3 linked regions of the Thiohalobacter thiocyanaticus genome follow. The protein of the gene in region 2 interacts with the protein of the main gene of each other region in a pairwise test. Links are inferred from orthologs where the notes say so. Each region holds a gene or a part of one and is shown on either strand. Other genes may lie near its edges.

What was found. The genes of interacting proteins can lie anywhere in the genome.
Region 1: the proteins of ftsZ (region 2) and zipA interact in binary tests that used the Escherichia coli proteins (3 or more experiments, as listed by UniProt). The link is inferred for Thiohalobacter thiocyanaticus from one-to-one orthologs.
Region 3: the proteins of ftsZ (region 2) and CFK21_RS13925 interact in binary tests that used the Escherichia coli proteins (3 or more experiments, as listed by UniProt). The link is inferred for Thiohalobacter thiocyanaticus from one-to-one orthologs.

The regions. Positions count from the first base shown.
Region 1 is NZ_AP018052.1:1,868,410-1,875,947, reverse strand. The notes cover bases 2,922-5,785. They hold zipA (cell division protein ZipA), read right to left. Parts: upstream 4,801-5,785; coding sequence 4,042-4,800; downstream 2,922-4,041. Other genes in these bases: smc (chromosome segregation protein SMC), read right to left, coding at 4,819-5,785; ligA (NAD-dependent DNA ligase LigA), read right to left, coding at 2,922-4,045. Also shown: CFK21_RS08625 (DUF1631 family protein), read right to left, coding at 1-1,787; more of ligA, read right to left, coding at 2,012-2,921; more of smc, read right to left, coding at 5,786-7,538. UniProt on the Escherichia coli protein: Essential cell division protein that stabilizes the FtsZ protofilaments by cross-linking them and that serves as a cytoplasmic membrane anchor for the Z ring.
Region 2 is NZ_AP018052.1:2,815,682-2,823,176, forward strand. Bases 4,675-7,495 are described here. They hold ftsZ (cell division protein FtsZ), read right to left. Parts: upstream 6,758-7,495; coding sequence 5,591-6,757; downstream 4,675-5,590. Other genes in these bases: lpxC (UDP-3-O-acyl-N-acetylglucosamine deacetylase), read right to left, coding at 4,675-5,268; ftsA (cell division protein FtsA), read right to left, coding at 6,836-7,495. In the rest of the region: preprotein translocase subunit SecA, read right to left, coding at 1-2,561; CFK21_RS12975 (M23 family metallopeptidase), read right to left, coding at 2,839-3,762; CFK21_RS12980 (DUF721 domain-containing protein), read left to right, coding at 3,823-4,290; more of lpxC, read right to left, coding at 4,354-4,674. UniProt on the Escherichia coli protein: Essential cell division protein that forms a contractile ring structure (Z ring) at the future cell division site. The regulation of the ring assembly controls the timing and the location of cell division.
Region 3 is NZ_AP018052.1:3,007,569-3,015,194, reverse strand. Bases 2,922-5,873 are described here. They hold CFK21_RS13925 (rod shape-determining protein), read right to left. Parts: upstream 4,950-5,873; coding sequence 3,894-4,949; downstream 2,922-3,893. Other genes in these bases: gatA (Asp-tRNA(Asn)/Glu-tRNA(Gln) amidotransferase subunit GatA), read left to right, coding at 5,596-5,873; gatC (Asp-tRNA(Asn)/Glu-tRNA(Gln) amidotransferase subunit GatC), read left to right, coding at 5,271-5,558; mreC (rod shape-determining protein MreC), read right to left, coding at 2,922-3,648. In the rest of the region: rod shape-determining protein RodA, read right to left, coding at 1-289; mrdA (penicillin-binding protein 2), read right to left, coding at 406-2,295; rod shape-determining protein MreD, read right to left, coding at 2,318-2,809; more of mreC, read right to left, coding at 2,806-2,921; more of gatA, read left to right, coding at 5,874-7,050; Asp-tRNA(Asn)/Glu-tRNA(Gln) amidotransferase subunit GatB, read left to right, coding at 7,162-7,626. UniProt on the Escherichia coli protein: Forms membrane-associated dynamic filaments that are essential for cell shape determination. Acts by regulating cell wall synthesis and cell elongation, and thus cell shape.

The DNA.
Region 1 (7,538 bases), 950 kb from region 2 along the record:
CTGTCGACGATATCCTGCAGCACCCGGGTGGCCAGCTTCCAGGCCGGGTTGGCCTCGCCGTCATGCTCGCGCAGGAGGATGAACATCAGCTTCTCCGCCCAGACCTGGGTCAGATGAACGGCGGCCTCCTCGGGCAGATGGCGTTCGGCGACGATGCGGGCGATCTCGGCGTGCGCGCGCCGCCGTGCCTGCCCCAGCCGCTCCTGGCCGTTGGCCGCCTCCACGGCGCGGCTCTCGATGATCCCGGTCTTGTGTTCGAGTTCCTCGATGTGCGAACCAAGCCCCTGCTCCAGGTCCTGGAACAGCTGTGGGTCCTGCGCGTAGTCCTGCATGATCCGCTCCACGGTTTCGCGCAGGCAGGGAAAGATACCGCGCTGCAGATCATCTTCGACCACCCAGTGGGCGCCGGCATCGACCATCCGGTCCAGCAGTCGCCGCGCCGGATGCTCGTTGCGCATGAAGAAGGCCTTGTCCAGCAGTCCGATCTTGAGATAAGGCGTGTGCAGCCGACTGAGCAGCGCCTTGACCGCATTGGGTAGACGCTCCTCGGCCAGCATGCGCTCGAACAGCAGTCCGACCAGGTCGATGATGTCGGCGTCCTCGGGATCCAGCGCCGCCTGGTCCACTGCGCTTTCGATCTGGCGCCGCTCGGTGTCGATGACCGTCTGCAGATGGCCGAGCAGATCGGCATCCACTTCCAGGTTGGTGATCAGCTGGTCCAGATCCTGGGCCGCGCCACCCCCCTCGGCATAGGTCTCCTGGATGCTCTGGGCCGACTGCACGATGCGGCGGCGGCTGGATTCGCGCTGTTCCGGCGGCAGCTGCCGGCTGTCCGGTTCTGCCTCGCCGCGATGCGAGGCCACGCCACGGCGCAGATCGGTGAGCAGATCCAGTTCCTCATCGGAAAGCATCGCATTGCCCGTGCCGCCGCCGGACCCGCCGTGACCGGCCGACCCGCGGCTGGCAGGTGGGTGCATGCTCTCCTCGCCGGCGGCACCCGCCGGGGCGTCCACCACCGAGAAACCGCTGTCGGCGCCGCGGCCACCCTGCGCCTCGCTGGCTGCGGGCGGCGCTGTCGGCCGCGCCTGTCGGGCATCATGATGCTTGCGGATCTCGTAGCGCAGGTTGGGCAGGATGCCGGCGCCGACCAGCCGCCGGTTGTATTCCTCGTAATAGGCCTGCAGTTCGCGGATGACATGGCGGTCATAGAGTGCGAACAGGATCAGCAGGACGGGTTTTTCCATCTCGATATCCTGCAGCGCGTCGGCGAAGGCCTGGGCCAGCTGCATCGGTCCGCCGGGCTGGACCGGCTCCGCCACCCGGTCACCGCCATTGACGACGGCCAGGCGCTGGTCGAGGCCGTAGAGGGCATCGGCATAGGCGGCATTGGCCTTGGCGACGAGGTTCCTGACCGGCAGTTCGTATTCGATGGCCTGCTTGTCCACCAGTGCCAGCTGCTGCATCTTCAGGCCGGCCAGGCCGCTGCCGCCGGTGGCCGGCAACCGTCCCTGGATGAAATTCTCGAAGCCGGCATCGACCGCCTGCAGGTAGCGCTCGGCGAGCCGGTCCTGGTTGCGCTTGACCAGGTTCATGGTGTCGAAATACTGCAGCTGCTTCTGGTTGTCACCGGCCTTGTCGGCGGCTTCCAGCAATGCGATTTCCGCCTGCTCGAGCAGGGCGTGGATGAGCGGCGCGAGATGCGAGCGGGTCATGCGCCGGCAGCTTTCCATCAGCTTGCCGAACTTGCCGCCGAGCGGAGTGGTGCGCCCCTGTGCTGTACTTGTCATTATTCGTCCGGTTCCATTCATGCGTGGCGGGCATCCCGGCCCTGATCGTCATCCTACATATTATGCGCCCCCGGCCCTGGCGGGCCAATGGCAGGATCATCCGGGGGGTGCAACGGGTTCCGGGCCCGGGCAGAGGCCGGAGGCTGCCAGCGGCCGGGGAGCGATCCGCACGGCACGAACCGCCGCTGCCCCTTCGCGTGCGGAGATGCGCAGGCGCGGTGTGCTCACCTGCCCTGTTCCAGTTCCTCCAGCCGTTTCAGGAAGGCGGCCTCAGCCAGCACCTCGACCCCCAACTGCTCGGCCTTCGTGAGTTTGGAGCCCGCCTCGCTGCCGGCGACAACATAGTCGGTTTTCTTCGACACGCTGCCGGTCACCTTCGCGCCCAGCGCCTCCAGCCGCTCCTTCGCCTGGTCACGGGTCATGGACTCGAGCGCGCCGGTCAACACCCAGGTCTGCCCCTTGATCGGCAGTTCTGCCCGGCGCTTGATCTTCTGCGCCGGCGGTTCGATCCCGTGGCGGCGCAGTTTGTCGATCACCTGGCGGTTATGTTTCTGATTGAAGAAAGTGGCGATCTCGCGCGCCACCACCGGGCCGACATCCGGCACCTCCTGCAGTGCCGCTTCATCGGCCTCCATCAGGCCATCCAGACTGCCGAAGTGCGCGGCCAGGCCCTTGGCGGTGGCTTCTCCGACCTCTGGGATACCCAGTGCATGGATGAAGCGCGGCAGCGAGACCGTCTTGCTCCTGTCCAGGGCCTGGATCAGGTTCTGCGCCGACTTCTCGGCCATGCGATCCAGGCCGGCGAGCTGCGCCTGTGTAAGCGCATACAGATCGGCGGCATCCTGCACCAGGTCGCGCTCGACCAGCTGCTCGATCAGTTTGTCGCCCAGGCCGTCGATGTCCATGGCGCGGCGCGAGGCGAAGTGGATCAGTCCGGCCTTGCGCTGGGCCGGGCAATGCAGTCCGCCACTGCAGCGCAGGGCGGCGGCGCCCTCGTCGCGCACCACATCGGAGTGACACACGGGGCATCGCTTCGGCAGGCTGATGCGCTTCGCACCCCTGGGGCGTCTGGCCTTGACCACGGCAACCACCTGCGGAATCACGTCACCGGCGCGACGCACCACCACGGTATCGCCCAGGCGGATATCCTTGCGCTCGATCTCGTCCGGGTTGTGCAGGGTGGCGTTGGTGACCGTCACCCCGCCGACGAATACCGGCTCCAGCCGCGCCACCGGCGTCAGTACGCCGGTGCGCCCGACCTGCCATTCCACCTCGCGCAGCACAGTGTTGACCTCCTGGGCCGGGAACTTGCGGGCAATGGCCCAGCGCGGGGCGCGGGAAACGAAACCGAGCCGTTCCTGCAGGTCGCGGCGATCGACCTTGAACACGACGCCGTCGATATCGAAGTCCAGGGATTCGCGCCGGCGCTCCATATCCTGATAGTACTCGTGACAGCCATCCAGCCCCTTGACCCGGCGGATCTCGGGATAGATGCGCTGACCCCAGGCCTTCAGCTGCTCCAGCACATCGATGTGGCGGTCGGGCAGTTCGGCACCCTCGACCCGTCCGGCGCCATAGCAGAAGAATTCCAGCGGCCGCTTCGCCGTGACCTTCGGATCGAGCTGGCGCAGGCTGCCGGCCGCGGCATTGCGGGGGTTGACGAAGGTCTTGCCGCCTTCCCGTTCCGCCGCTTCGTTGAGCCGCCTGAAGCCGGCGTGGGTCATGTAGACCTCGCCCCGTACCTCCAGGCGTTCCGGATAATCCCTGCCGACCAGCTTCAGGGGGATGGAGGCGATGGTGCGCACGTTGGCGGTGATGTCCTCGCCGGTGGCGCCGTCGCCGCGGGTCGCGCCGCGCACCAGACGGCCCTTTTCGTACAGCAGGCTCACGGCCAGCCCGTCCAGCTTGGGCTCGGCGGCGTATTCGATCGCCTCCTCGGTTTTCAGGCGCTCATGGATGCGGCGATCGAAGTCCTCGAGCTCCTGGTCGGAGAAGGCGTTGTCCAACGACAGCATGGGCAGTTCGTGGCGCACCGTGCCGAAGGCGGCCACCGGTTCGGCGCCGACCCGCTGGGTGGGCGAATCCGCGGTGACCAGTTCGGGGTGGTCGGACTCCAGTTCCTGCAGTTCGCGCAGGAGAGCGTCGTATTCGGCGTCAGATATCTCGGGGGCGTCGAGGGCATAGTAGAGATAGTTGTGGTGACGAATCTGCTCGCGCAGCCGCTCGACCCGTTCCCGCAGCTTGTTCGAGGCGCTCATCGGCCGGCGTGCTTGAGTTTCTGCCGGCGCTCGAACTCGGCCACCTCCTCGCGCAGGTTGTCGATGCGCTGGCGACTCAGGGGACTGCGGGTCTCGTCGCGCAACTCGCCGCCGAGGATGTCGGCAAGCCTGTGCGCGGTGTCGTCCAGATCGTCAAAGGCCTTGAGCGAATCGATGGGAGCCGGCAGCTGCAGGAACAGGCTCAGGCCCGGGGTGGTGAAGTGCCCCAGCGCGGCGGGATCGAAGGTGCCGGGCTCGGTGAGATTGGCGATGCTGAACACCGGTCGGCGGAAGCTGCCGGGCGCCATGCGGTGATAGATCTGCATGTCGCCGTACTCCAGCCCCAGTTCGGTGAAGGCGCGGTCCATGTCGTTGCCGCTGAAGGGCTCGCCGCGCGGGGCAATGAGATAGAAGACGATGATCTTCTCCACCGCGTCGGGCGGGTGCGCCGGCGCCGCAGCCGGGCCGCCCTGACGTTCTTCCTTGATGGCGGCGCTCAGTTCCTCCAGCTCCTGGTCGATCGCATCCGGCCAGGCCCGGGGTTCCGACTCCGCCGGGGGCGGCTCGACCTGGCTGAAGGTTTCGGATTCCAGCGCGGAATCGCCGCCGATATCGAAATCACCGGGCTCGGGCTGGGTATCGGGTTCGACCCGGGGCTCGACCCGCGGCGTCCGGGTGGGGCGACGCGACCAGAGGTAGACCCCTCCGATCACCAGCACTCCCACCCCCAGCAGTATCCAGCGCAAGGATTCCATGCACTACCCCTTCCGGACTCACATGGCCGCCATCTGCGCGGCCTCGTCGATGTCGACCGCCACCAGGCGCGAGACGCCCGGCTCGTTCATGGTCACGCCGATCAGCTGGTTCGACAACTCCATGGTGATCTTGTTGTGGGTGATGAAGATGAACTGCACCCGCTCGGCCATCTCCCGCACCATGTCGCAGAAGCGCCCGACATTGGCGTCGTCCAGCGGCGCATCCACCTCGTCGAGCATGCAGAAGGGCGAGGGGTTGAGTTCGAAGATGGCGAACACCAGCGCCACGGCGGTCAGCGCCTTCTCGCCGCCGGAGAGCAGGTGGATGGTGCTGTTGCGCTTGCCCGGCGGCCGGGCCATGACCGCCACACCGGTATCCAGCAGATCCTCGCCGGTCAATTCCAGGTAGGCGTGACCGCCGCCGAACAGGCGCGGGAACATGGCCTGCAGTCCGGTGTTGACCTTGTCGAAGGTCTCCTTGAACCGGGTGCGGGTCTCGCGGTCGATCTTGCGAATGGCATTCTCCAGCGTCTCCAGCGCATCGGTCAGATCCTTGTGCTGGGCATCCAGATACTCCTTGCGCTTGGACTGCTCCTCGAATTCCTCGATTGCCGCCAGGTTGATCGGCCCCAGCCGCTGGATGCGGGTCTCGAGCTTCTCCAGCTCGTCTGACCAGGCTTCGATGCTGGCCTGCTCCGACAACTCCTGCCTGAGGGTTTCCAGCTCGTAGCCGGTCTCGTTCAGTTGCTCCAGCAGGGTCTGGCTGCGGGTCTTGAGTTCCTGCCAGGCCATGCGCTGCTGGCCCAGTTCCTCGCGCAGGCGCTGGCTGTCCTGTTCCTTGCGCTGGCGGTTCTGTTCCCGGCTGCGCAGGTTGTGCTCGATCTCCTCCACGGAGCGGCGGGCGGCCTGCAGTTCCTTCTCCACCTCGCTGCGCTGCGCCAGCAGCCGTTCCAGTTCCTGCTCCTGCTCGCGCAGCGGCGCCTCGCCGGCGGCGATGGCCTGCTGCAGTTCCTCGGTGCGCTGGCGCAGGTGGGTCTGCTGGCCCTGCATGCGTTCCAGGTTCTCGCGGGTGCTCTTGAGCGCGGTGCGCATGGACTCGACCTGGATCGCCAGGCCATGGGCCTCGTCACGGTCGGTCTGGGCCTGCTGGCGCGCCGTCTGCAGGGCTTGGCGGTAACGCTCGCGGTCGGCCTCGCGCTGCTCGCGTTCGCGCGCCAGGGTATCCATCTGCGCCATGGCCTCGTGCAGGCGGCTGCGGGCCGAGCCGTGGGTGTCGGTGTCGTTCTGCTGCTGGCCGCGGATCTCGCCGGCTTCCTTGTCCAGGGCTTCGCGTCGATTGTGGATCTGTTCCTGGCGCGAGCGCTTGGAACTCAACTGGGCGCGCAGATCGCTGTGGGCGCGGTGCGCCTGGTTGACCCCGGTCTGCAGTTCGTCGCGCTGCTGTTCCAGGCCGTGCAGTTCGTCGCGGGCCTGCTGCAGAGCGGTCTGCTTGTGCTCTATTTCCTCAACCAGAGTCTCAAGAGTCTTTGACAGATCATTGATTTCCTTCTCTCTTTCCAGGACACCCGCCTGGGCATCCTGATCCCGGCTCAGGCGCAGCCAGCGCGCGCCCAGCCAGATGCCGTCACGGGTGATGACCGACTGATCCGGACCAAGCTGCGAGCGCAGCGCCAGGGCCTCGGGGAGACTGTCCACGGCCTGCACCCCATCGAACAGGCCATCCAGGGCCCAGGGCGCACTGACCCTGGCCACCAGCGCCCGGTCACCGGCGGGCGCGGTGCCGGTGTTCACCGAGGTGTCGAACAGCGTCAGGGAACCTTCGCCCAATTCCTCCAGCGCCTGGGCCGGTCGGGCAAGGTCGTCCACGCACACGGCCTCCAGATAAGCCCCCAGCACCGTCTCGACCGCGCGCTCCCAGCCGGGCTCGACCTGCAGCTGCTCGGCCAGGCGTGGCGCCTCATGCAGGCCGCGCGACTCCAGCCAGGCTGCGACCGCACCGCCCTCCTTGCCCAGGGCCGCCTTCTGCAGCGCCTCCAGCGACACCAGCCGGCCGCGGGTCTCCTGCTGACGGCTGTGCAGGGATTCCAACTCCTGCTGACGACCTTGAAGTTGTTCTCTTAGCTCGTTGATTCGGCTGCGCGCTGAATCGAGTTCCGCCTGTTTCGTTTCGACCGCCCCGGCATGCTCCGCCTCTTGGCTCGAAATAGCATCAATTTCATGCTGTAACTGACTGTCATAAAGACGGTTTTTCTCTTCCTCAATCCGGGAAAGGCGCTGTTCGTACTGGGTCAGTTGGCGCTCCAGCTGATCGATGCGGGCGCGCTCCACCTGGGCCGTCTGCTGCGGCTCGGCGGCACGCTGGTTGAAGTCTTCCCACTCGGTCTGCCACTGCTGCATCGCCTGCTCGGCCTGCTGCAGCGCCTCGCGCGATGTCTCCGCCCTGGCCTGAAGCTGTTCCAGTACCGGCTGCTTTTCGGTGAGTTCGGCGTCCAACTCCTCCAGGCGCCTGCTGTCGACGCTGATGTGGGCCTCGACCTCGTTCCAGGCCTGCTCGGCCTTCTTCAGTTCCTCCTGCTGGCGCTGGCGGCTTTCCTTGCTGTGCTGGATGGCCTGTTCCAGCCGGGCGATCTCGGCACCCAGGCCATAATAGCGGCCCTGCACCTCGTTGAAGGTCTCGTTGGCCTCGACCAGGGCTTCACGCGATTTCTCGATCTCGGCCTCGATGTGACGCTGCTCGG
Region 2 (7,495 bases):
TCGGCCTCGGCATGCTGGAACTGCATGGGCGCGGTCTGCTTGCGCTGCTCCTCGACGGCCTGGACGTCACTTTCCTCGCGCACCTGGACCTTGCTCAGGATTGCCACCACCTCGTGCTTGATGCGCTCGAGCATGGCGGTGAACATCTCGAAGGCCTCGCGCTTGTACTCCTGCTTCGGGTTCTTCTGCGCATAGCCGCGCAGGCCGATACCCTGGCGCAGGTAGTCCATCGCCGCCAGGTGCTCCTTCCAGGCCTGATCCAGCACCTGCAGCATGACGGACTTCTCGAAGTGGCGCATGACCTGCTCGCCGGCGAGTTGTTCCTTGTGCCGGTAGGCCGCGACCAACTCGTCCAGGATCTTCTGCCGCAGGCTCTCCTCGTGCAGGTCGTGGTCCTCGTCCAGCCACTGCTGCACCGGCAGCTTCTGGCCGAACTCGTCCTCCAGTGCCCGTTCCAGCCCGGGAATGTCCCACTGCTCATCGAGGCTGTCAGGCGGGATATAGTTGTCGATGAACTGATTGACCACATCGCTGCGGACCTGCTCGATGGTCTCGCTGATATCCTCCGAGCCCATCAACTCGCTGCGCTGCTCGTAGACGACCTTGCGCTGGTCGTTCGCCACGTCGTCGTATTCCAGCAGCTGCTTACGGATATTGAAGTTGTGCGCCTCGACCTTGCGCTGGGCGTTCTCGATGGCCTTGCTCACCCAGGGGTGCTCGATGGCCTCGCCTTCCTTCATGCCCAGCTTCTGCATCAGGCCGGAGACGCGCTCGGAGGCGAAGATGCGCATCAGGTTGTCTTCCAGCGACAGGTAGAAACGGCTGGAGCCGGGATCCCCCTGGCGGCCGGAACGTCCGCGCAGCTGGTTGTCGATGCGCCGCGACTCGTGGCGCTCAGTGCCGACGATATGCAGGCCGCCGGCATCCAGGACCTGCTGGTGGCGGAACTCCCATTCCTTCTTCGCCCGTGCCACGGCGGTCTCGTCGGAGTTCTCGCCCAGCGCCTCCAGATCGGCGTCCAGGCTGCCGCCGAGCACGATATCGGTGCCGCGGCCGGCCATGTTGGTGGCGATGGTCACCATGCCCGGGCGACCGGCCTGGGTGATGATGTGCGCCTCGCGCTCATGCTGCTTGGCGTTGAGCACCTCGTGCTCGACCTTCTGCTGTTTCAGCAGCTTGCTGAGATACTCCGAGGCCTCGACCGAGGCGGTGCCGACCAGGACCGGCTGGCCGCGCTGTTGGCAGTCGCGGATATCCTCGATGATGGCGTCGAACTTCTCCTTCGTGGTCAGGAACACCAGATCGCCCATATCCTTGCGCACCATCGGGCGGTGGGTGGGGATGACCACCACTTCCAGGCCGTAGATCTGCTGAAACTCGAAGGCCTCGGTATCGGCGGTGCCGGTCATGCCGGAGAGCTTGTCGTAGAGGCGGAAATAGTTCTGGAAGGTGATGGAGGCGTAGGTCTGGCTCTCGTTCTGGATCGGCACCCCTTCCTTGGCCTCGACCGCCTGGTGCAGACCCTCGGACCAGCGCCGGCCCGGCATGGTGCGGCCGGTGAACTCATCGACGATGATGATCTCGTTGTCGCGCACGATGTAGTCCACGTCGCGCTGGTACAGGGCGTGGGCGCGCAGGCCGGCATTGAGGTGGTGCATCAGGGTGAGGTTCGCGGCGTCGTAGAGACTGTCGCCCTCCTTGAGCAGCCCCTCTGCGATGAGCAGTTCCTCGACCTGCTGGTGCCCGGTCTCGCTGAGGTGCACCTGCTTGTTCTTTTCGTCGACGCTGTAATCGCCCTCGCCTTCCTCGTCCTCCTGCCGGACCAGTTTCGGGATCAGCTTGTTGATCGTCACATACAGGTCGGTGTTGTCGTTGGTCGGCCCGGAGATGATCAGCGGCGTGCGCGCCTCGTCGATGAGGATGGAGTCGACCTCGTCGACGATGGCGAAGTTGAGTTCGCGCTGCATGCGGTCTTCCTGGCGGAAGGCCATGTTGTCGCGCAGGTAGTCGAAGCCGAACTCGTTGTTGGTGCCGTAGACGATGTCGCTGGCATAGGCGGCGCGCTTGTCCTCCTGCGACAGACCCGGCACCACCACGCCGGTGCTCATGCCGAGGAAGGCGTAGAGCCGGCCCATCCACTGGGCATCGCGCCGGGCCAGATAGTCATTGACCGTAACCACGTGCACGCCCTTGCCCGGCAGGGCATTGAGATAGGCGGCCAGGGTGGCGACCAGGGTCTTGCCCTCGCCGGTGCGCATTTCGGCGATCTTGCCCTGGTGCAGCACCATGCCGCCGATCAGCTGGACGTCGAAGTGACGCATCTCCAGCACCCGCCGGCCGGCCTCGCGCACCACGGCGAAGGCCTCGGGCAGCAGATCGTCGAGCTTCTCTCCCGCCTCCAGCCGCTGCCGGAACTCGCCGGTTTTGGCGCCGAGCTGCTCATCGGACAGGGCCTGAATGTCATCCTCGAGGGCATTGATGCGGGCAACCACCTTGGACATGCGTTTGACCATGCGGTCGTTGCGGCTGCCGAAAATCTTCTTGATCAGATTGCTGGCCATGTAGGTACTTTCAATGGGTCCGGTTCCGGGCAGAATGGGCCATGATACCGCATGTAGTGGTAAAGGTCAGGGGGGCGTGGGAAGGGCGGGAGCGCAGGAACCGACCGTCATCCCGGCGCAGGCCGGACAGAAGCGCGGAGCGTGTTGAACGCCGGTACGGCGGTCCTTTATGCCCTTCAGGCTGGCAGGGCGAGCGCAGCGGGTAATCCACTGGATTTCGGCCTGCGCCGGGATGACGCGGAAGGATCCGGCCAGCCTCCTCACGCCTTGCCGGGAATCACGAGCGCTTGGCCCAGACGAACCGGGCCGGATCGACCGACTTGCCGTGCTTGAGCACTTCGAAGTGGACATGCGGGCCGGTGGAGCGGCCGCTGGAGCCCATCCTGGCGATCGCCTGGCCGGGCTTGACGTGCTGCCCCACTTCGACCACCAGGTCACGGTTGTGGCCATAGCGGGTCACGTAGCCGTTGCCGTGATTGATTTCGACCAGGTTGCCGTAGCCGTAGCGGCTGCCGGACCAGGTCACGACCCCGGCGGCCACCGCCACCACCTCGGTCCCGGCCTTGCCGGCGAAATCCACGCCGTCGTGCCAGGCCTGCTTGCCGGTGAAGGGGTCGGTGCGCTTGCCGTAGGCGGACGACATCCAGCCGCTGGTCACGGGACGGCCGGTGGGCACGCCCTGCTGCTTCAGGGTCCGGGTGCGCACCACGGATTCCAGTGCCAGCAGCTGCTGCTCGCGGTCATCCAGCACCCGGGACAGCGTGTCCAGTTCCTCGATGAAGTCGGGCACGGCGTAGCCGGCGGTGGCCTCGGCGGCGGGACCGCCCTGGGGGGGAATCTGTTCGAAGTCGAACTCGCCCTGGTCGATATCGGCCATCTCCACCAGGCGCTGGCCCAGGCCCTCCAGACGCAGCACCTGGCCCTGCAGCTGGCCCAGACGCATCGCCAGGGCGTCCAGATGCGCCTGCGATTCCTGCCGGGCCTGGGCCACGGCGCGCTGCTGCTCGGCCACTTCCAGCCGCCACTGCGGCCCGGCGGCCAGTCCGGGCCCGTCCTGGACCTGTCCCAGCTGAAACCCCAGATAGAACAGGCTCGCCGCCAGAAACAGCCCCAGGCTGAGCAGCGGGACGTAGATCCGGGGTCGACTCAGATTGAGACTGCCGGGACGTCCGTGTAGATTGGTGAAGAGAATGATGTTCATGCGCGTGCGCTACTCTAACGGTTTTTGAGACCTGTTTACAAATTCGATGCCAGTTCGCCTGTGAAAGCCGCCAACATCCAGTCTATCGGCCGTTACCTGCGTGGTATTGAGACCACCGGCGGCGCCTCCCTGCGCCAGGCGCTGGCCGCCCATTCCACCCTGGAACAACGGCTGCTGGCACGCCTCCCCGCCCCTCTGCGACCCCATTGCCGACTCGGCCGGATAAGAGATAACACACTGATAGTAATCGTAGATTCTGCCGCCTGGGCGACCCGCCTGAGGTTCCTGTCGGCCCAGTTAGTCAAGCAGTTCGCGGATGACGATTCCGTGACGGTGACCAAGCTGGAAGTGCGAATCCAGCCACAGAATCAGCCCGTCGCCAACCCCCCGCCGGCGCGCCCGGTGGCCCGGCTGTCTGCCGAAAATGCGGCCCTGATCACATCCCTGGCCCGCACCGTAGGCGACGAAAAACTGTCTCGCGCCCTGCAGCGTCTGGCCGGCCGCGGTCGCCGGAGCGATCGAAGCTGAGCCCCGGAAACGCAGCAGGCCCGCATACGCGGGCCTGCTGGCGTGAGGGAGAACGCAGAGAAGTCAGGCCGAAGGCACCGGCCGCAGATAGGCGGCCGGGGCGGCCGCCGCCTCATCCTCGAAGCTGACCGTCTCCCAGGCCTCGGCATCGGCCAGCAGGGCCCGCAGCAGGCGGTTGTTCAGGGCGTGTCCTGACTTGTGGCCGTGGAAGGCGCCGATCAGGCCGTGGCCGAGCAGGTAGAGGTCACCGACCGCGTCCAGGATCTTGTGCTTGACGAACTCGTCCTCGTAGCGCAGCCCGTCCTCGTTCAGCACCCGGTAGTCGTCCACCACAATGGCGTTGTCCAGACTGCCGCCCAGCGCCAGCCGGCGCTCGCGCAGCTGCTCGATCTCGCGCATGAAACCGAAGGTGCGGGCGCGGCTGACCTCGCGCACGAATGAGGTGGTGGAGAAATCGATCTCCACGCACTGGGCATGGCCGTGGAAGACCGGATGATCGAACTCGATGGTGAACCCCACCTTGAAGCCGTCGAAGGGCTCGAGGCTGGCCCACTTGTCGCCCTCCTCGATCCGCACCGGCCGCTTGATGCGCACAAAGCGCTTGGGCGCGTTCTGCTCCTCGATGCCGGCCGACTGCACCAGGAACACGAAGGGACCCGCGCTGCCGTCCATGATCGGCACCTCGGGCGCGCTCAGATCCACCCAGGCATTGTCGATCCCCAGCCCGGCGAAGGCCGACAGCAGATGTTCGACCGTGGAGATGCGTACCCCGGCGCTGACCAGGGAGGTCGACAGGCGGGTATCGCCGACGTTCTCGGTGCTGGCCCTGATCTCGACCGGCGGCTCCAGATCGGTACGGCGGAACACGATGCCGGTGTCGGGCGCGGCCGGACGCAGGGTGAGGAACACCTTGTCGCCCGTATGCAGGCCCACGCCTGTGGCCCGGATGACGTTCTTGAGGGTACGCTGTCGAATCATGGGCTGTTGTTACCTTAAATAATGCTGTATCACGGCACCTGCGGTGCGAATGGATCGGGCGATGCTAACACAGCCCGTCCCTGGCCGGATCTGACTTTGGTCAAGTCGGCCGGTGCCGCGCCGGACCGAACCGCCGCCGGCATTCCCGCTTCACCAGGGAATCGGGCCGGTTCGGCGCCTTTCACCCGGGGCAGGCCAGCTCCCCCGGACATCATTAAATAAACGGCCGCAACGGACACCCCCGGCTCGAGGAGACGAAGCCAAGGCCGGCGCCATCCGCCGCGGCCCAACCCTCCGGGGTCTTTCGACCCCCGCGTTCGCCTCAGTCGGCCTGACGCCGCAGAAACGCCGGAATATCGAGATATTCCAGATCGTTGTCATAGTTCTGCGCGGCTGAACCGTAGTCGCTGCCGGCGGCCCGCTTGCGGATCACGGTGGGCCGATCCAGCTGCTGGTAGTCGAGTTCGCCGTTGGTCTTCTTTTCCACCAGCTTGACCGTCGCCGGCTCCTCATCCGGCTGCGCGGCCTGGCTCGGCCGGCCCAGGCCGGTGGCCACCACGGTCACCCGCAGTTCATCGTTCATCTCGGGGTCGATCACGGTCCCCACCACCACGGTGGCATTCTCGGAAGCGAACTCCTTGACCGTATTGCCGACCTCCTCGAACTCGCCGATGGACAGATCCATGCCGGCGGTGACATTGACCAGGATACCGGCCGCGCCCAGCAGATTGATGTCCTCCAGCAACGGACTGTTGACCGCCGCTTCGGCGGCCTCGCGGGCGCGGTCCTCGCCGCGGCCGACGCCGGTCCCCATCATGGCCATGCCCATCTCGGACATCACGGTGCGCACGTCGGCGAAATCGACGTTGATCAGACCCGGCCGGGTAATCAGCTCGGCGATGCCCTGCACCGCGCCCAACAGCACGTCATTGGCGGCCTTGAAGGCATCCAGCAGGCTCATGTTCTTGCCCAGCACGGAGAGCAGCTTCTCGTTGGGGATGGTGATGAGCGAGTCCACGTACTGGCCCAGTTCCTCCATGCCCTTGTGCGCGACATCCATGCGCTTGCGGCCCTCGAACGGGAACGGCTTGGTCACCACGGCCACGGTCAGGATGCCCATGTCGCGCGCCACCTGAGCCACGATGGGGGCGGCCCCGGTGCCGGTGCCGCCGCCCATGCCGGCGGTGATGAACAGCATATCCGAGCCTTCGATGGCCTCGGCGATGCGATCGCGGTCCTCCATCGCGGCCTGGCGGCCGACTTCCGGATTGGCGCCGGCGCCCAGCCCCTTGGTGATGCTGGAACCCAGCTGCAGGGTGACCGGCGCCGAGACGTTCTGCAGCGCCTGGGCGTCGGTGTTGGCGCAGATGAAATCCACACCTTCGATGCAGGCCTCGACCATGTGCTGCAGCGCATTGCCGCCGCCGCCGCCGACGCCCATTACCTTGATTACAGCGTTCTGGCTGTATGCATCCATCAGTTCAAACATTGCTCGTCTCCTCGATTACACTTGATGGTTAAGTGACACTTCGCTCCCGGACCGACCGGGAACCCCGTGACTGCGTAACTAGAAATTTCCCTGGAACCAGCTCTTCATCCGGTCCCAGACCCCGCGAAATCCCCGCCCCTGGATGTCCAGGTTGAGATGGGACTGATTCTGATTGCCGAACAGCAGCAGACCCACGCCGGTGGCGTAGATCGGATTGCGCACGACATCCGCCAGGCCGGCGACGTACTGGGGCATACCCAGGCGCACCGGCATGTGGAACACCTCCTCGGCCAGGTCCACCAGGCCTTCCATCTTGGAACTGCCGCCGGTCAGCACGATGCCGGCGGCGACCAGATCCTCGAACCCGCTGCGGCGCAGCTCCGACTGCACCAGGGTGAGCAGTTCCTCGTAGCGCGGCTCGACCACCTCGGCCAGGGTATGGCGCGCCAGCCGCCGCGCCGGCCGGTCACCGACGCTGGGCACCTCGATGGTGTCGTCGGAACTGGCCAGCTGGGTCAGGGCGCAGGCGTATTTGATCTTGATCTCCTCGGCATGCTGAGTCGGCGTGCGCAGGGCCACGGCGATATCGTTCGTCACCTGATCGCCGGCGATGGGGATCACCGAGGTATGCCGGATGGAGCCTTCCGTGAACACGGCCATGTCGGTGGTGCCGCCGCCGACGTCGACCAGACACACGCCCAGCTCCTTCTCGTCCTCGGTCAGCACCGAGTAGCTCGA
Region 3 (7,626 bases), 190 kb from region 2 along the record:
CCCCGATCACCAGTACCGCCACCAGCAGGCCGATGCCGGCGCCGAACAGCCAGGGCGTCCAGCGGTGCAGCAGCGAGGGCGGGATCTGCGCCACCACGAACATGACCACGAAGGCCAGGCCGAGACGGATGAGTTGGCGCTGGAGTACGGCATCGCTCTGGCCCGAAGCGCTGTAGAGCACCACCAGGCCCAGCATGCACAGGCCGAGCAGGCCCAGCAACAGCATGCCGTCCAGGTGCAGGCGCTGCATCAGGGTGCGTCGGGTGCCGGAGCCGGGGTTGATTTCCATGTGGGTTGCGTTCGTCCCTTCAGCTCAAAAACATTTTAACCGCAACGGCGCAGACGGTGCGCAAAGGGATGAATGGATAAGTATATTCCTTGTTCGCCTTTGCGGTCCGCGTGTCTTCATGGTTGTCCGTCATTGTCCGTGGATGCCTGTTCCAGAGGATGGTCCGCGAAATAGCGGTCCAGGATCTTGCGCGCGATCGGCGCGGCCACGCCGCTGCCGGAACCGCCGTTCTCCACCACGACCGCCACCGCGATGCGCGGATTGTCGACCGGGGCAAAGGCGATGAACAGGGCGTGGTCGCGCAGGCGGAAGGCGATCTCCTCGGGATCGTATTCGTAGTCCTCCTCCTGCGGCATGCTGAATACCTGTGCCGTGCCGGTCTTGCCGCCGATGCGGTAACCCAGCCCCTCTCCGATGGCGCGGGCCGTGCCGCGCGGCCCGTGCACCACATCGATCATGCCCTGGATGACCTCGTCCCAGTTGCGGATGTCCGAGTGCGGGATGCGCTGGGCCTGGGGCTGGAATACCGGCTGCAGGCCGGGACTGCCGGGTGCGTGCAGCGCCTTGACCAGGTGCGGCTGATAGAAGTCGCCATAGGTGGCGAGTGCCGCGGTGGCGGCGGCCAGCTGCACCGGGGTGGTCAGGTTGAAGCCCTGGCCGATGCCGCTGATCAGGGTCTCGCCCGGAAACCAGGGTTCGTTTCTGGCCCGGCGCTTCCATTCGCTGGAGGGCAGCAGCCCGGGCAGTTCGCCGACGATATCGATGCCGGTGCGTTCGCCGAACCCGAACTGTGCGAGAAAGTCGTGCATGCGATCGATGCCCAGCGAGCGGGCCAGGTCGTAGAAATAGACATCGCAGGACTGCACGATGGAGTCGTGCAGGTCCATGTGGCCATGGCCGCTGCGTTTCCAGTCGCGATACAGGCGTTCCTTGCCGGGCAGGGTATAGAAGCCGGGGCAGAAGACATGGCTGTCCGGACGGATCACGCCCAGTTCCAGCCCGGCCAGACCGACGAAGGGCTTGAGCGTGGAGCCGGGCGGATACTGGCCGCGCAGGGCGCGGTTGAACAGGGGCTGATCGGGGTTGCGCTGCAGCGCCTGGTAGCGGTCGTATTCGATGCCCTTGACGAAGGGGTTGGGGTCGAAGCCCGGCAGGCTGACCAGCGCCAGCACCGAGCCGTCGCGCGGGTTTATGGCCACCGCCGAGCCGTTGAATTCGCCGAAGGCGGCCTCGGCGGCGGCCTGCAGTCGGGCGTCGAGGGTGAGATAGAGGTCGCTGCCGGGGAGCGGGGACTGACGTTCGAGTACCCGCAGGGTGCGGCCCTGGGCATTGGTTTCCAGCTGCTGGTAGCCGACCGTGCCGTGCAGGACGTCCTCGTAGGTCTTCTCGATGCCGGTCTTGCCGGTATGGGTGGTGCCGCGGTAGTTCTTCTCGTCCAGTACCTGCAGGTCGTTTTCGTTGATGCGACCGACATAGCCGACGGCGTGAGCGGCCTGGCTGCGCAGGGGATAGTGGCGGGTCAGGCCGGCCTGGATGTCCACGCCCTGGAAGCGATGCCGATTGATGGCGAAACGGGCCACTTCCTGGTCGTTGAGATGCAGCCGCAGCGGCACGCCCTCGAAACGGTGCATGCGCTGGCGCAGGCGGTGGAAACGCTCGAGGTCCTGCGCCCGGATCTCGATCAGCTCGCCCAGCCGGTCCAGGGTGGTATCCAGGTCATCGACCTGTTCGGGGACGATGTCCAGCCGGTAGGAAGGCAGGTTCACGGCCAGCAGCACGCCGTTGCGGTCGAAGATCAGTCCACGGGTGGGAGGCACAGGCTCGATGCGGACCCGGTTGTCCTCGGACAGGGTACGGAAATGCTCGTGGGAGACGATCTGCAGATAGGCCAGCCGGCCCAGCAGGACCAGCAGCAGCAGGAAGACGACCAGGATGGCGGCCAGGGTGCGACGCAGGAACAGGCGGCTTTCCTGGAGGTTGTCCTTGAGTGTGATCCTGCGTGCCACGGATGTTGGTCCCGGTGCCGGTTCAGCTGACGTGGAAGGCGCGGCGCAGCCCCCGCAGCAGCACGAACACGGCCGGCCACAGGGCCGCGCCCACCACCGAGGGCAGCCAGTACAGCCAGGACTGGATCGGCCGGCCGATGATGCCGTTGATCCAGAAGATGATCAGCTGGGCCAGCATCAGCAGCACCAGGATGCTCAGGCTCTGCTGCCACAGGGGGTGCAGACGCAGTCGCTGGTGCAGGTTGATGATGAGGTAGCTGGCCACGGCATAGGCCAGGGCATGCTGACCCAGCAGGGTGGCGGTGAGCACATCCTGGAACAGCCCGGTCAGCCAGGCGATGCCCACACCGATGCGCTGCGGCAGGGCCAGGCTCCAGTACAGCAGGATCAGCAATGCCCAGTCCGGGCGGTAGAGTTCCAGCACGCGCGGCAGCGGCACGATGCCGAGGACCAGGCCGATCAGCAGGCTGAGCAGGATCACGCCGCCGCCCTGGTGTCGAACCAGTGTGCTCATGGTGTCGATTCCCCGGCAGGTTCGTCTGCGGCCGGTTCCGTTGCGGCCGGATCCATGCCGGCCTCGCCCTGGGACCAGACCAGCAGCACCTCGCGGCTGCGATTGAGTTCGGCCAGCGGCCGGGCGAAGACCTGAGCAAAGGACTCGCCCGGGTCGCGGATCACGCTCTGTACCTCCGCCACCGGGTAGCCGGGGGGGAAGCGGCCGCCGAGTCCCGAGGTGATCAGCAGATCACCGGATTCGATGTCGGCGTTGTTGGGCAGATAGGGCAGGGACAGGCTGGTCAGTGAGCCGGTGCCCAGGGCGATGCTGCGCAGGCCGTTGCGGTTGACCTGCACCGGTACGGCGTGGGCGGGATCGGTGATGAGCATGGCGGTGGCGGAAAAGGGCCCGGCCTGGATCACCTGCCCCATCACCCCATTGGCATCGACCAGTGGCTGGCCGGTGTAGAGATCGGCATAGCGCCCCTTGTTGAGCAGAATCTGGTGGCGATAGGGGTCCAGGTCCACGGCCATGATCTCGGCGATCAGGACCCGTTCACGGACCTTGAAGGAAGAGTCCAGCAGTTCACGCAGGCGCAGATTTTCTGCCTCCAGCGCCTCCAGTTTCTGCAGTTCCGCCTTGAGAATGAGCTGCTCGGTGCGCAGGCGGGCGTTTTCCTCCTGCAGCGTCCGGCGGCTGGAGAGGGTCTCCTGAAACCAGTCCTGGCTGGCCGCCGGCAGATCGACCAGCCATTGAATGGGGAAGACCACCACCGACAGGGCCGAACGCAGGCTGTCCAGATGCTGCTGGCGCTGATCGAGGGTCATCAGGAGGATGGAGGCGAAGACGAAGACCACCAGCCTGGCAGTCAGGGAGGGGCCTTGTGTGAAGATGAGTTTGATGGTTCCGTGCTCCGCGTGTCCGGGTGTTGGACCAGCAGTAATGGTACCTGTCCGGGGCGGGATGGGCTATATGGGTAGAGCACTCAGCAGTGTTTGACGGTGAACTTCTCCCCCTTGATGGGGGAGGCCGGGAGGGGGTGAATGTCAATCAACGCACCCCCGCCTCAATCCTCCCCCATCAAGGGGGAGGAGGTTAGAGGTCACCCCTCCAGCGAGAATACGTCCCCGCCGCGCTCGTCCATCATCTCCAGGGCGCGGCCGCCGCCGCGGGCCACGCAGGTGAGCGGATCGTCGGCGACCACCACCGGCAGGCCGGTTTCCTCCATCAGCAGCCGGTCCAGATCGCGCAGCAGGGCGCTGCCGCCGGTGAGCACGATGCCGCGCTCGGCCACGTCCGCGCCCAGTTCCGGCGGGGTCTGTTCCAGCGCCGTCTTGACCGCGCTGACGATGCCGGACAGCGGCTCCTGCAGGGCCTCGAGGATCTCGTTGCTGTTCAGGGTGAAGCTGCGCGGCACGCCCTGGGCCAGGTTGCGGCCCTTGACCTCCAGTTCCTTGACCTCGTTGCCCGGGTAGGCCGAGCCGATCTCGTGCTTGATGCGTTCGGCGGTGGATTCGCCGATCAGGGTACCGTAGTTGCGGCGCACGTAGTTGATGATGGCCTCGTCGAAACGGTCGCCGCCGATGCGTACGGAGGAGGAGTAGACGATGCCGTTCAATGAGATCACGGCCACCTCGGAGGTGCCGCCGCCGATGTCCAGCACCATGGAGCCGCTGGCCTCGTCGACCGGCATGCCGGCGCCGATGGCTGCGGCCATCGGCTCCTCGATCAGGTAGACCTCGCGGGCCCCGGCGCCGGCGGCCGATTCCTTGATGGCGCGGCGCTCGACCTGGGTGGAACCGCAGGGTACGCAGATCAGCACCCGCGGGCTGGGCCGGAAGAAGCGGCCCTCGTGCACCTTGTGGATGAAGTGCTGGAGCATCTTCTCGGTGACGGTGAAATCGGCGATCACGCCGTCCTTGAGCGGGCGGATGGCGGTGATGTTGCCCGGGGTGCGGCCGAGCATGCGCTTGGCCTCGATGCCGACGGCGGCGATGCTCTTGGGGCCGCCCGGGCCGCGGTCCTGACGGATGGCGACGACGGAGGGCTCGTTGAGCACGATGCCGCGCCCGCGGACATAGATTAAGGTGTTGGCCGTGCCCAGGTCGATGGAGAGATCTTCCGAGAAGATCCCGACGAGACGTTTGAAACCCAGCATTGGTTGGTGATGCCTCCGCGAATTTCGGCGTACTGTAGCAACGGGTGGGGGTTTGGGCAAGACAGCTGTCGGCAGGCTGAGGCCGGCATCACAATGATTTCGCTGAAAAGCGGGGGCGCGCGATCGGTCCGGGAGCAGAATAACGCCTTTTCCCTGACAGGGGGGTGAGCAAGGCGGATCCGCCATGCATCACCCTCCCCTCGGTCGCCTCCCGTCAAGGAAGGGGAGAGGCTGGACAGCCTGGCGCTACACCCCGGGCCCGGGGTGTGTTAATTTTCGCGTTTCCCGCAAGCCTGATCAGTCATTCAAGGAGTCGTCCTCATGGCCCTGAAGCCAGCGGAAGTGGAAAAGATCGCGCATCTGGCCCGGCTGGCCATCGATCCGGCCGATGTCGAGGGCTATGCCCGCAACCTGTCCGATATCCTGGCCTTCGTCGAGCAGCTTGAAGCGGTGGATACCGGCGATGTGACCCCGATGGCGCATCCCCTGGAGGCGACCCAGCGCCTGCGCCCGGACGCCGTCACCGAGACTGATCAGCGCACGCACTTCCAGGCCAGCGCCCCGGCCGTCGAGGCCGGCCTGTACCTGGTGCCGCGCGTCATCGAGTAAGACGGTTCGAATTTCAGCGATCAGCAACGGATACCCCATGCATACCAAAACCCTGGCCGAACTGGCCCGCGGTCTGCGCGACCGGTCCTTCTCCAGCGAGGAACTGACCCGCCACTATCTCGAGCGTATCAAACGCCTCGATGGCGGGCTCAATGGTTTCATCACCCTGTGCGAGGACGCCGCCCTGGCCCGGGCGCGCGAGGCCGACATCCAGCTGGCCTCCGGCAGACCCGGGCCGCTCACCGGCATTCCCTTCGCCCACAAGGACATCTTCTGCACCGACGGGGTGAAGACCAGCTGCGGCTCGCGCATGCTGGACAACTTCATCGCCCCCTACGACGCCACCGTCACCGCCCGCTTCAAGCAGGCCGGGGCGGTCATGCTGGGCAAGACCAACATGGATGAGTTCGCCATGGGCTCGTCCAATGAAACCAGCCACTACGGTCCGGTAAAGAATCCCTGGGATACGAATACCGTCCCGGGCGGTTCCTCCGGCGGCTCGGCCGCGGTGGTCGCCGCGCGCCTGGCGCCGGCGGCCACCGGCACCGACACCGGCGGCTCCATCCGCCAGCCGGCGGCCCTGTGCGGCATCACCGGGCTGAAGCCCACCTATGGGCGGGTGTCGCGCTACGGCATGATCGCCTTCGCCTCCAGCCTGGACCAGGCCGGCCCCATGGCCGCCAGCGCCGAGGACGCCGCGCTGCTGCTGCAGGTCATGGCCGGTTTCGATCCGAAGGATTCCACCTGCGTGGACCGGCCGGTGGACGACTACAGCGCCGGTCTGAACAACGACCTCGAGGGTCTGAGGATCGGCCTGCCGAAGGAATATTTCGGCGAGGGGCTGGACACCGGCACGGCGAAGGCGGTGGAGGCCGCCATCGCGGAGTTGAAGAAGCTCGGTGCCGAGCCGGTGGAGATCAGTCTGCCCAATGCCGGCCTTGCTGTGCCCACCTATTATGTGGTCGCCCCGGCCGAGTGTTCCTCCAACCTGTCGCGCTTCGACGGCGTGCGCTTCGGCTATCGCTGCGAGAACCCGCGTGACCTGGAGGACCTGTACAAGCGCTCCCGCGGCGAGGGCTTCGGCCCCGAGGTCAAGCGCCGCATCATGATCGGCACCTACGCCCTGTCGGCCGGCTACTACGACGCCTATTACCTCAAGGCGCAGCAGGCGCGGCATCTGATCGCGGACGATTTCCGGGCGGCGTTCGAGCAGGTCGACGTCATTGCCGGTCCGACCGCCCCGAACACGGCCTTCCGCCTCGGCGAGAAGGTGGACGACCCGGTGACCATGTACCTGTCGGACGTGTTCACCATCGCCGTCAACCTGGCCGGCCTGCCCGGCATGTCGATCCCGGCCGGCTTCGTCGAGGAACTGCCGGTGGGGCTGCAGCTGATCGGCAACTATTTCGACGAGGCCCGGTTGCTGAGCGTGGCGCACCGCTACCAGCAGGTCACCGACTGGCATAGGCGCGTGCCGAAGGGCTATGAGTGATTTGCGGAATTCGGATTTCAACGCAGAGACGCAGAGGCGCAAAGTCTTATACAAGTATTCTTTGCGTCCTCTGCGTCTCTGCGCCTCTGCGTTGAATTGAGGATTTGAGTTATGGAATGGGAAGCAGTCATCGGGCTCGAGATCCACGCCCAGCTGGCGACGAAGAGCAAGATCTTCTCCGGCGCCTCCACCGCCTACGGCGCGGCGCCCAACAGCCAGGCCTGCGCGGTGGACCTGGGCCTGCCCGGGGTGCTGCCGGTGCTGAACGAGGAGGTGGTGCGCATGGCAGCCAAGTTCGGCCTGGCCACGCATTCCACTGTTGCCCCGCGCTCGGTGTTCGCGCGCAAGAACTACTTCTACCCCGACCTGCCCAAGGGCTACCAGATCAGCCAGTACGAGCTGCCCATCGTCCATACGGGGTATCTCGATATCGAGCTGGATGACGGCGAGACCAAGCGCATCGGCATCACCCGCGCCCACCTGGAGGAGGATGCAGGCAAGTCGCTGCATGAGGGCTTCCATGGCGTCACCGGCATCGACCTCAACCGCGCCGGCACCCCGCTGCTGGAGATCGTC